2 regions of the Janthinobacterium sp. FT14W genome follow, and region 1 is predicted to be linked to the other one. Evidence: predicted binding sites of a transcription regulator. Region 1 holds the regulator's gene; the other holds the start of a gene.
What was found. The regulator sigma-54, encoded in region 1, starts transcription at its own class of promoters, with help from an activator protein. The targets are predictions, from matches to a motif close to TGGCANGNAANCTGCTTT.
Positions count from the first base shown of each region.

Region 1 (4,825 bases):
TGCCGCCCGTGACATTTGAAAGAGTGAAGCCCTATGCGTAAGCCAGGAGGCGCCCATCGCTGGCGCGTGATTTTTACCGTGCTGGGCGCAGTCGTCGTTGCGCTGGGCAGCTTCTGGCTGCTCGAAGTGATGAACAAGAATGGCCAGGACATCACGGCCAGCAAGCATCTGGATGAACCCGACTATTTCATCACCAATTTCAGCCTGGTGCGCATGGACTTGACGGGCAAGCCCAGCTATATCGTGTCGGGCACCAAGCTCACGCACTATCCGCTGGACGATTCGTCCGATATCGACCAGCCCTTCGTGCGCAAGCTCACGCCCGGCATGCCGCCGATGAACATGAATGCGGAACTGGCGCATATCGACCAGGACAATACCCGGCTGCAACTGCACCGCAATGTCGTGATCGACCGCGTGGCCAGTCCGAAGGCGCAGAACCTGACGGTCAGGACGGAAGCGCTGACGGTGTTTCCGGATGAGGAAAGAATGGAAACGGACGTGCCTGTCGATATCCTGACGGGCGCTTCGCGCATCAATGGCGTGGGCATGCAAGCCAATAACGCCACCGGCGTGGTGCAGGTGCACAATGCCTTGCGCATGGTCCTCCCGCCGAAACCGCGCCCGGCCGCGGCGGCAAAATGACAGAATGAAACAAGGAAACCATACTATGAAGAACATCTTGCTGTTGACTCTATTCTCGACCGTCTGCTCGCTGGGCGTGATGGGCGCGGCGCATGCCGAGAAGGCCGATTCCGAGAAGGAAGCCGTCATCACGGCACGCAGCGGCCTGGTCGACGACGTCAAGCAGACGCGCACCCTGACGGGCGACGTGGTGCTGGTCAAGGGCACCCTGACCATGAAGGCGGGCCGCGCCCTGATCACGGAAGATCCGCAAGGCTACCAGTTCATCACCTTCTGGGCAGATCCCGGCAAGCTGGCCACCTTCCGCCAGAAGCGCGATGGCGCGGGCGACCTGTGGGTGGAAGGCGAAGCGGAGCGCGTGGAATACAACAACAAGACGGAAGTGGTGAAACTGTTTTCCAAGGCCAAGCTGACGCGCCTGGAAGGCACGAAGCCGACGGACGTGGCCAACGGCGCCTTCATCTCGTATGACAGCCGCAAGGAAGTGTTTACGATGGAAAATTCCGACAGCGGCACCAGCACCCCGGACGGCGGCAGCGTGCGCATGGTGATCCAGCCGAAGACCAAGGCACCGGCGGCGGAGAAAGCGCCGGCCACGCCTGCGCCAGGAAAGAAATAATGGACAATACACGTTGCGGCAGTACCCTGATCGTTCGCGGGCTGCAAAAAACCTATGGCAAGCGCCAGGTCGTGCATGATGTCTCGCTGCAAGTCGAATGCGGCGAAGTGGTGGGGCTGCTGGGCCCGAACGGCGCCGGCAAGACCACCTCGTTCTACATGATCGTCGGCCTGGTGCCGTCCGATGGCGGCAGCATCGATATCAGCGGCGTGGACATCTCCAGCCTGCCGATCCACCGCCGCGCGCAGATGGGCTTGTCGTATCTGCCGCAGGAAGCCTCCGTCTTCCGCAAGCTGACGGTGGAAGACAATATCCGCGCCGTGCTGGAAATCCAGACCGTCGAAGGCCGTCCGCTGACGAAGGCCGAGATCGAGGTGCGCCTGGATAAACTGCTGGCCGATTTGCAGATTGAGAAGTTGCGCGAAAACCAGGCGCTGTCGCTGTCGGGCGGCGAGCGCCGCCGCGTGGAAATCGCCCGCGCGCTGGCCACCGATCCCCGTTTCGTGCTGCTGGACGAGCCGTTCGCCGGCGTCGATCCGATCGCCGTGATCGAAATCCAGCGCATCGTGCGTTTCTTGAAGGAGCGCAATATCGGCGTGCTGATCACCGATCATAATGTGCGCGAGACGCTGGGTATTTGCGACCGTGCCTACATCATCAACCAGGGCTCGGTGCTGGCGTCGGGACGCCCCGACGACATCATCGCGAACGAGTCGGTACGCCGGGTCTATCTGGGCGAACACTTCCGTATGTGAGCCAATGAAACAATCATTGCAGCTGCGCACTTCGCAGCATTTGGCACTGACGCCGCAGTTGCAGCAATCGATACGCCTGTTGCAATTGTCTACCCTGGAATTGCACCAGGAATTAGAGCAATTGCTGACGGACAATCCTTTGCTCGAGCGCCTCGATGATCCGCTCGACCGTTCGCTGCGCCTGCTGTCCGACGGCGCCCTGAGTTCCACGGCCGCGCCGGCCGAAGCGCCGCCCCAGCCGCCAGGCCAGGAAGCGCCTGCGGCGCCGGCCGAAGGGGAAACCTTTGACGGCGAGGCGGGCGAGGGCCCGGCCGCCGCGGACGGCGGCGACAGCGACTGGAGCGACGCGAGCCGGAGCAAGACGCCCGACGACGAAGATTCCCGCCCACAACTCGAAGCCCATCACTGCACCCTGCGCGAGCATCTGATGGAGCAGATGCGCGTGACGGTGCTCGAATTGCGCGACCGCGCGCTGGTCGAGCTGATCATCGACGCGCTCGACGACAATGGCTACCTGGAAGAGGCGCTCGACGACATCCTGGCGCGCTTGCCGCAAGAGCTGGAAATCGACGTCGACGAGCTGCGCACGGCCTTGTCCCTGCTGCAAAGTTTCGATCCGCCGGGCGTGGGCGCGCGCAATGCGTCCGAATGCCTGGCGCTGCAAATCAAGCGTTTGCCCCATATCGCCATGGTGACGCGGCGCATGGCCCTCGTCATCGTGGAAAAGCACCTGGCCTGGTTTGCCCAGCGCGATTTCAACAAGCTGAAAAAAGCCCTCGATTGCGACGATGAGGACTTGCGCGAAGCGCAGACGGTGATTCGCCAGTGCAATCCGCATCCGGGCGCCGTGTTTGCCTCCGACGTGTCTGACTATGTGGTGCCCGACGTCGTCGTCAAGCGCGCCCGCAATGGCTGGCAAGTCACCTTGAACAACGACGTCATGCCGCGCCTGCGCGTCAATGCCATGTACGCCAACTTGCTCAAGCAGGGCAAGGGGGAGGGGGCCATGGGTGCACAGCTGCAGGAAGCCAAGTGGCTGATCAAGAATATGCGCCAGCGCTTCGACACGATACTGCGCGTGGCACAGGCGATAGTAGAAAGACAAAAGAACTTTTTCTCGCATGGGGCCGTTGCCATGCGTCCCCTTGTGCTCCGTGAAATAGCTGATACACTGGGTTTACACGAGAGTACTATCTCGCGGGTAACAACTCAAAAGTACATGCTGACCCCGCACGGCATGTTCGAGTTGAAATATTTCTTTGGTAGCCACGTCGCCACCGAAGCGGGGGGCGAAGCGTCATCGACGGCGATACGGGCATTGATCGTGCAACTGACAGGAGCAGAAGACCCTAAAAATCCTTTATCCGACAGTAAGATTGCGGACATGCTGGGGGAACAAGGCATGGTGATTGCGCGACGTACTGTTGCCAAATACCGGGAAGCATTAAAAATTCCGCCAGTGAGCCTGCGTAAGTGTTTGTAAGTTTTTTTCGGTTCCTCTGCGGGCCGGATACGATGGACCGCACGAACCCGATCATCTTTAGGAGTGTGTATGAATCTCACCATCAGCGGACATCATCTTGAAGTGACACCAGCCATCCGTGAATACGTACAAACGAAGCTGGAGCGCGTGAAACGTCATTTCGATCAAGTCATCGATATCGCCGTGATTCTGACCGTGGATAACCTCAAAGAGAAAGAAAAACGTCAAAAGGCCGAAGTCAATCTGCGTCTGAGCGGCAAGACCGTCTATGTGGAAAGCCTGGCGCAAGACTTGTATGCCGCGATCGATACCCTGATCGACAAGCTCGACAGGCAAGTGATGAAGTACAAAACCAAAGTGCAAGGGCACGGTAAAGAGGCGATCAAGCATCTGCCAGACAGCTCGGAAGAAGAATTCGCCGCCGCCTGAGCGGGCCGCGACTTTCAACCGGCTGTGATCAACTAAGGGCGCGCATTGCGCCCTTTTTTGCGCCCGTCGCCCTTGCCGGGCCGCGTCATGGGAACGCAATGTTCCGTCCGAAGGCGCTAGAATGTTCCCATACTTACTACTTTCCATCCTGCCATGAGCGACTTCGTCCAGACCTCCATCCGCAACCGCACGGGCCACATCGTGCTCGACCGCCCGAAAGCCTTGAATTCCCTCTCGCTGGACATGGTGCGCGCCCTGAGCGCCGTGTTGCTGGCCTGGCGCGACGATCCGCAGGTAGACGCCGTGGTGATCCGTTCCAGCAGTGAAAAAGCCCTGTGCGCCGGTGGCGACATCCGTTTCTTTTACGATGCGGGCCGGGCCACGCCGCAAGGTGGCAGCGCCCAGCTGGAAGATTTCTTTACGGAAGAATATGCGCTCAACCATGTAATTCATTTCTATCCGAAACCGTATATCGCCGTGATGGACGGCGTGGTGATGGGCGGCGGCATGGGCGTGGCGCAAGCCGGGCCCGGCAACCGCCTGCGCATCGTCACGGACCGCACGCGCATGGCCATGCCTGAAGTCAATATCGGCTTGTTCCCGGACGTGGGCGGCAGTTATTTCCTGTCCCGCCTGGCCGGCCAGCTGGGCCTGTACCTGGGCTTGACGGGCTTGACGATCAACGCGGCCGACGCCCTGTACACGGGCCTGGCCGATGTGTACCTGCCCGAGGCGCAGATGGGGGCGCTGCTGGCCCTGTTCGAATCGACGCCCGGTGAAGGCTTGCCGGTCGCCATCCAGGCCCTGGCCGCGCCATTCCAGTCCCAGGCGGGCGTTTCTGCGCTGGCCACGGCGCGCGCGGCGCTGGACCGCCATTTCAGCGCTCCTTCCGTG
Region 1 is NZ_WFLL01000013.1:67,250-72,074, reverse strand. It holds gene lptC (LPS export ABC transporter periplasmic protein LptC) at 34-645, shown strand; gene lptA (lipopolysaccharide transport periplasmic protein LptA) at 671-1,264, shown strand; gene lptB (LPS export ABC transporter ATP-binding protein) at 1,264-2,019, shown strand; gene GCN74_RS11450 (RNA polymerase factor sigma-54) at 2,024-3,502, shown strand; gene hpf (ribosome hibernation-promoting factor, HPF/YfiA family) at 3,572-3,931, shown strand; gene GCN74_RS11440 (enoyl-CoA hydratase/isomerase family protein) at 4,085-4,825, shown strand, end outside.

Region 2 (4,825 bases), on a different contig from region 1:
ACCTTATAGAACACCCTTTCCCTCCACGCCGCTCTTCCGATCTCCCCCCAGGCCGGCCAGGGCCGCCAGGCCCGCCGCCAGCAGGGCCAAGGTGCCCGGCAGCGCCATGGGCGTGACGCCGGGCACGTAGGCCAGTTCGGAACTGTTCAGCATGTTCAATACCAGCGTATAGCTGCCTGCCACGAGGTTGTCCGTGACGGCGCCGTACTGCCCGCCGCAGCTCGTGCCGATGCCCGTGCCCGTGGGGGCGCCGCAGCCGCTGGGGTCGTAGGTGAACACGCTGCCGCTGGTCAGCGGCGTTTGCGCGTAGCCCGTATTCAGGCTGGCGGCGTCGGCCAGTTCGGTGCCGCCCAGGATGCCCGAGCCGAGGCTGCCGTCGGGGGCCCAGTTGAAGACGATCTGGCCATTCTCATCGATGATGGTAAACGTCAGGGCCATGTTGGTGGTGGCCGCCGAGCCCGTGCCTGCCTGCGCATCGAGGTATAGCTGCATGAAGGGCAGGGCCTGGAACTGGAAGGCCAGGGTGGCGCCCGGTTCGCCCACGACGAAATTGACGGCCATCGCCGTGCTGGAACCATTGCGGCCCGAGGCGTCGGCGCTGCCGCCGCCCGTCAGGAAGGTTTCCGCCGCATTCACGGTATGCGTGCTGGTCGAGCCAGGCGGAAAAGGGGGGATTTGCGAGCTGACGATTTGCGCGTCGCCGCGCGCATACGAGGCCTTGCCCATGCCTTGCTGCGTAAAATCATTCTGTCCCTTGCCGACGGCGCCCCGTGCCGCTTGCTGCGCATCGATTTCATTGCTGCCGCCGTGGATGACGCTGCTGCCGTTGAGCGTGGCGGTGGTGCGCGACAGGTCGACATTGCTGATGAGCGAGGTGGAGCCGGTGGGATTGCTGACGACCAGGCCAAAGACATTGGTGTATGAATAACCGTAGGCGGCTGCGCTGGCGCCGCCTTGGCAGGCCAGCAACAGCAGGGCGAGCAGGGCAGCGCGAAATCGGGTGCGGGGAAATTTACTCATGGAAATCCTTTGGACATCCTTTGCTGGTGGGAAGCCAGCGCAGCGGCCGCTTGCCGCATGGCCGCCGCGCTGTAAGGAAAACCGACAGGGTTCGGCATGAAAAAGGCGAGGTCAGCCCCTCGCCTTTGCATCTCCCCGTCGCCAGGTTCAGGCGGCAACCTTGCGGCGGCGGGCATAGCCCAGGCCTGCAAGTCCCAGGCCCAGCAAGGCCAGGGTGCCTGGTTCGGGCGTCGCTTGCTGTTTCACCAGGTCCACGCTTTCCACGGCATTCAGGGTCAGGGTGTAGTTGCCTGCCGTTAAAGCATTGCTGACGGCGCTGAAGTTGCTGCCGCAGCCCGTGCCCACGCCCGTGCCCGTGGGCGTACCGCAGCCGGAAGGGTCGTAGGTGAACAGATTGCCGCGCGTGAGGAAGTTGGTCGCCAGGCTGGTGTTCAGGTTGGCGCCGTCGGCGCTCTCCGTGCCGCCCGAAATGCCCGAGCCGATCACGCCGTCGGGCGTCCAGTTGAAGACCGTTGCACCCGTTGAATCGGTGATGGTGAAGGTGACCACCAGGTTGGCCGTCGCCGTGGACAGGGAGCCGACATTGCTTTGCAAGAAAACCTGCATGAACGGCGATGACAGGAAATCAAAGCTCAGCGTCGCCGTGGGCGAGCCGACCACGAAGTTGACGGAAAAGCCCGTGGTCGAGCCATTGCGTCCGGACGCGTCGGCCGTGCCCGCGGGATCGGCCAGGTGGACTTCGGCCACGTTGACGGCTTGCGTGGAAGTCGAGCCGGGCGGGAACGAGGGAAACTGCGTGCTGACGATCTGCGCGTCGCCGCGCGAGTAATTGGCCGTAGGCCCCTGTTGCGTAAAGTCGTTCTCGCCCTTGGTGACGGCGCCGACGGCGGCGCGCGGCGAATCGAGTATGCCGGGGCCGCCCTGGATGATGCTCACGCCATTCAGGGTGGCCGTGCTGCGCGAGATGGTGGTGCTGTTCAGGGCCGTGATCGAGCCCGTCGCGGCGGCGATCTGCAGGCCGAAGATGTTGTTGTAGGAATAGCCGTAGCCGCCCGCCTGCGCGCTGCCGGCGGCGCACAGCATGGCCAGTGCCGCTGCGGCCGGCATCAGTTTTAAATGAGAGCGTTTCATTTGGGTTACCTCACGTCATGGGGTTGAGTGGATTTCGTGCTTGAGTCCTGTCGGCAGGTGCTCATGGCCAGTACCTAGCGACTTCCATGCCAACGCATGAGGTTCTTTTGAAATCAATGACTTGGCGTGCTTTTATTGACGTAGTGCAGGCCCTGCCGCACGCGCTGTAAAAAAAACCGACGCTGCCCGTCAAGGCTGGCCGCCAGGCTGCAACGAGCCCAGCAGGGTGTGCATATGGGGCAGCAGGCGCTGCCCGGGCACATAGTCGCGCAATGCCGTGGCCAGCTGGCGCGCCGCCAGCCGGGCCTGGCCATCGTCGAGCATGCGCGTGGCGGCACGGCGCAAGGCGGTTTCCTGGAAGCGGTCGGCGCGCAGCAGCAGGCCGGCGCCGGCGGCCATGATGCCGTGCATGTTGAGGAACTGGTCGAGATTGCTGGCGATGCCGATGACGGGCACGCCTGCCGTCAGCGCCTGCTGGCTGGTGGGGCTGCCGCCGTTGCAGATCACCAGGCTGGCGCGCCGGGCAGCCGCGTCGCCTGGCAGGAAGGGCGCGACATAGGCGTTCGGCGGCACGGCATCGATGCGGATGGTGCCGGCCGTGGCCGCCAATACGGTGACGGGCAGCGGCGCCAGCGCGCGCAGCACGCGCGGCAGCAATTGCCCCTGGCCGGAACTGCCCAGGGTGACGTAGATGATGGGCCGTCCGCTGCTCAGTTCCGCACGCTGCCACCAGTGCGGCAAATCGAGCGGCGGCGCCCAGATGATGGCGCCCAGGTAGTCGTGCGTGGGCGGCATGGCGTGCGGCGGGAACAGTTGCGGAATATCCGCGTACAGGGTGCGGTCGGCATCCGTATAGATGCGCCGCAGGTCGCTGCCCAGCGAGGGCAGGCCATGGCGGCGGCGCACGCGGTTCATGGGCACCGCATGCGAGGCGAAGGCCAGCGGGCGGATCAGGCGGAACAGGGGGGCGGCCAGCCAGATGGGCAGGATGCCGGTCAGGGGCAGGCTGGGCACCGTGTAGTGCGGGCGCACATAGGGACTCCAGTAGGCATTGCTGACGGTGAGGTAGGGAATGCGTTGCAGGCGCGCGCTGACGGACAGCGACAGGCGAAAGTCGCCGATCACGAGATCGGGCTGGACGGCATTGAGCAGGCGCAGGTCTTCTTCCACGTACGCGTGCAAGGTACTTTCCGTGTAGACGGGCTTGCCGTGGGCCAGCGCCTGCAGGAATTGCAACGATGAAATACTGTCGATGCGCCAGCGCCTGAACGGGGTTTGCTTGAAACAAAAATCATATCCGTCGGCGCAGGCAAAATGCACCTCGTACACATCTTCGTCCAGGCCCTGGGCCAGGCTCAGGGGACGGCCGACATGGGCCAGGGTCACGGCCTCGGCCATAAAGAGGATTTTTTTGCGCGCCATCGCTGAGCTATCGCTTGCACTCGTGCCGGTGGGGATACGTGGCTAGTTGGAGTGCTGCCGCGCCGATAAGTTCCCCGTGCCGCTTGCCCCTTGCGGGCGCCAGGATTTGGCCGCATCGGCTACAGTGGGGCAAAGGAGGCCACCATGCAGCCACATTTGCGTCAGATCCCGCTGCGTGCGCACAGCACGCCCGAACCCGATATGCCGCCACGGCCGGAAGGCGATCCCATCGCGCCGCCGCCGGGAACGCCGCCGCATGTCGAGCCGGTGCCCGTCGAAGAGCCCACGCCGCCGCCGCCGCCCGTCAAGATGCATTGAGCGCTTGTTGCGCTGCGGTGATGCTGCGCGGCGCCTTGCGCGCCGCGAGGTGCGTGCGCCGCGGTTATTTCCGATTGGAAATGAAAGGCGGGGGCGCCGTTCTCGCCACGCCATTTAAACAACAAAAAAGCCAATAAATGTTGCCGAGTGGATACAAATCAAGCTCTGGCTGCCGAGTGTCATGCGGCCGTCACGATTCTGTTCTTATAATGAGACATCATAAAAATTCTTGTACAGGAGACCATCATGGGCAATTCCTTGCATAACAAAATCTACCTGGGCCGGCGCCCTGCGATCACCAGCAAAAACCTCGTGGCGCTGGTCCTGGCGGGTGCCGTGGCCGGTTGCGGGCTGGCCTGGCTGCTGCTGCGCAGCTACAAATAAGGGCTGCTGCGCCCGCGTTTGCGCCGCCCGTCCGCGTGGCGGGCGGCGTCAGATTCACGTTGCCTGTTGCCGATGCGCAGCGGGGCGCGTACCATGGGGGCCGAACACCTGGCCTTTTATGGAAAAGTAATGAAGAACGAGAAATTAACAACCGATGAATATGACGCGCTGGAGCAAGTTGCACGCGGCATCAAGACCGAGCGCCCCAGCGCTTGCGTTGCCCGCAATGCCAAGCGCCTGTCGGGCCTGAAGCTGCTCAGCTATGCGCGCGATGGCCGCCTGTCCATCACCGAGAAAGCACAGCAGCTGCTGTTCCTGCGCCGTTGCATCATGGGCTTGCGCGCCGTGGCCGTCGATCCGCTGACCAAGCTGGACTCGGACGTGGCCTATTTCCTGGGCAAGAAAGCCCACATCGTGGCGCGTGCCGAAGGCGAGGGCCACGACATTTCCGACAAGGGCCGCGACTCGCTGGCCGACATCGACACCCTGGGACTGTAACAGCCGGTCCCTGCCACCGGCCCCTGGGGCCGGTTTTCACATCCCCCTCACT
Region 2 is NZ_WFLL01000031.1:69,224-74,048, reverse strand. It holds gene GCN74_RS19875 (EDSAP-1 family PEP-CTERM protein) at 4-1,020, opposite strand; gene GCN74_RS19870 (EDSAP-1 family PEP-CTERM protein) at 1,168-2,151, opposite strand; gene GCN74_RS19865 (glycosyltransferase) at 2,341-3,549, opposite strand; gene GCN74_RS28840 (hypothetical protein) at 3,718-3,891, shown strand; gene GCN74_RS28835 (hypothetical protein) at 4,138-4,275, shown strand; gene GCN74_RS19860 (hypothetical protein) at 4,405-4,773, shown strand.
Region 2: the regulator sigma-54 is predicted to act here: its motif matches at 2,226-2,243, upstream of GCN74_RS19870 (EDSAP-1 family PEP-CTERM protein).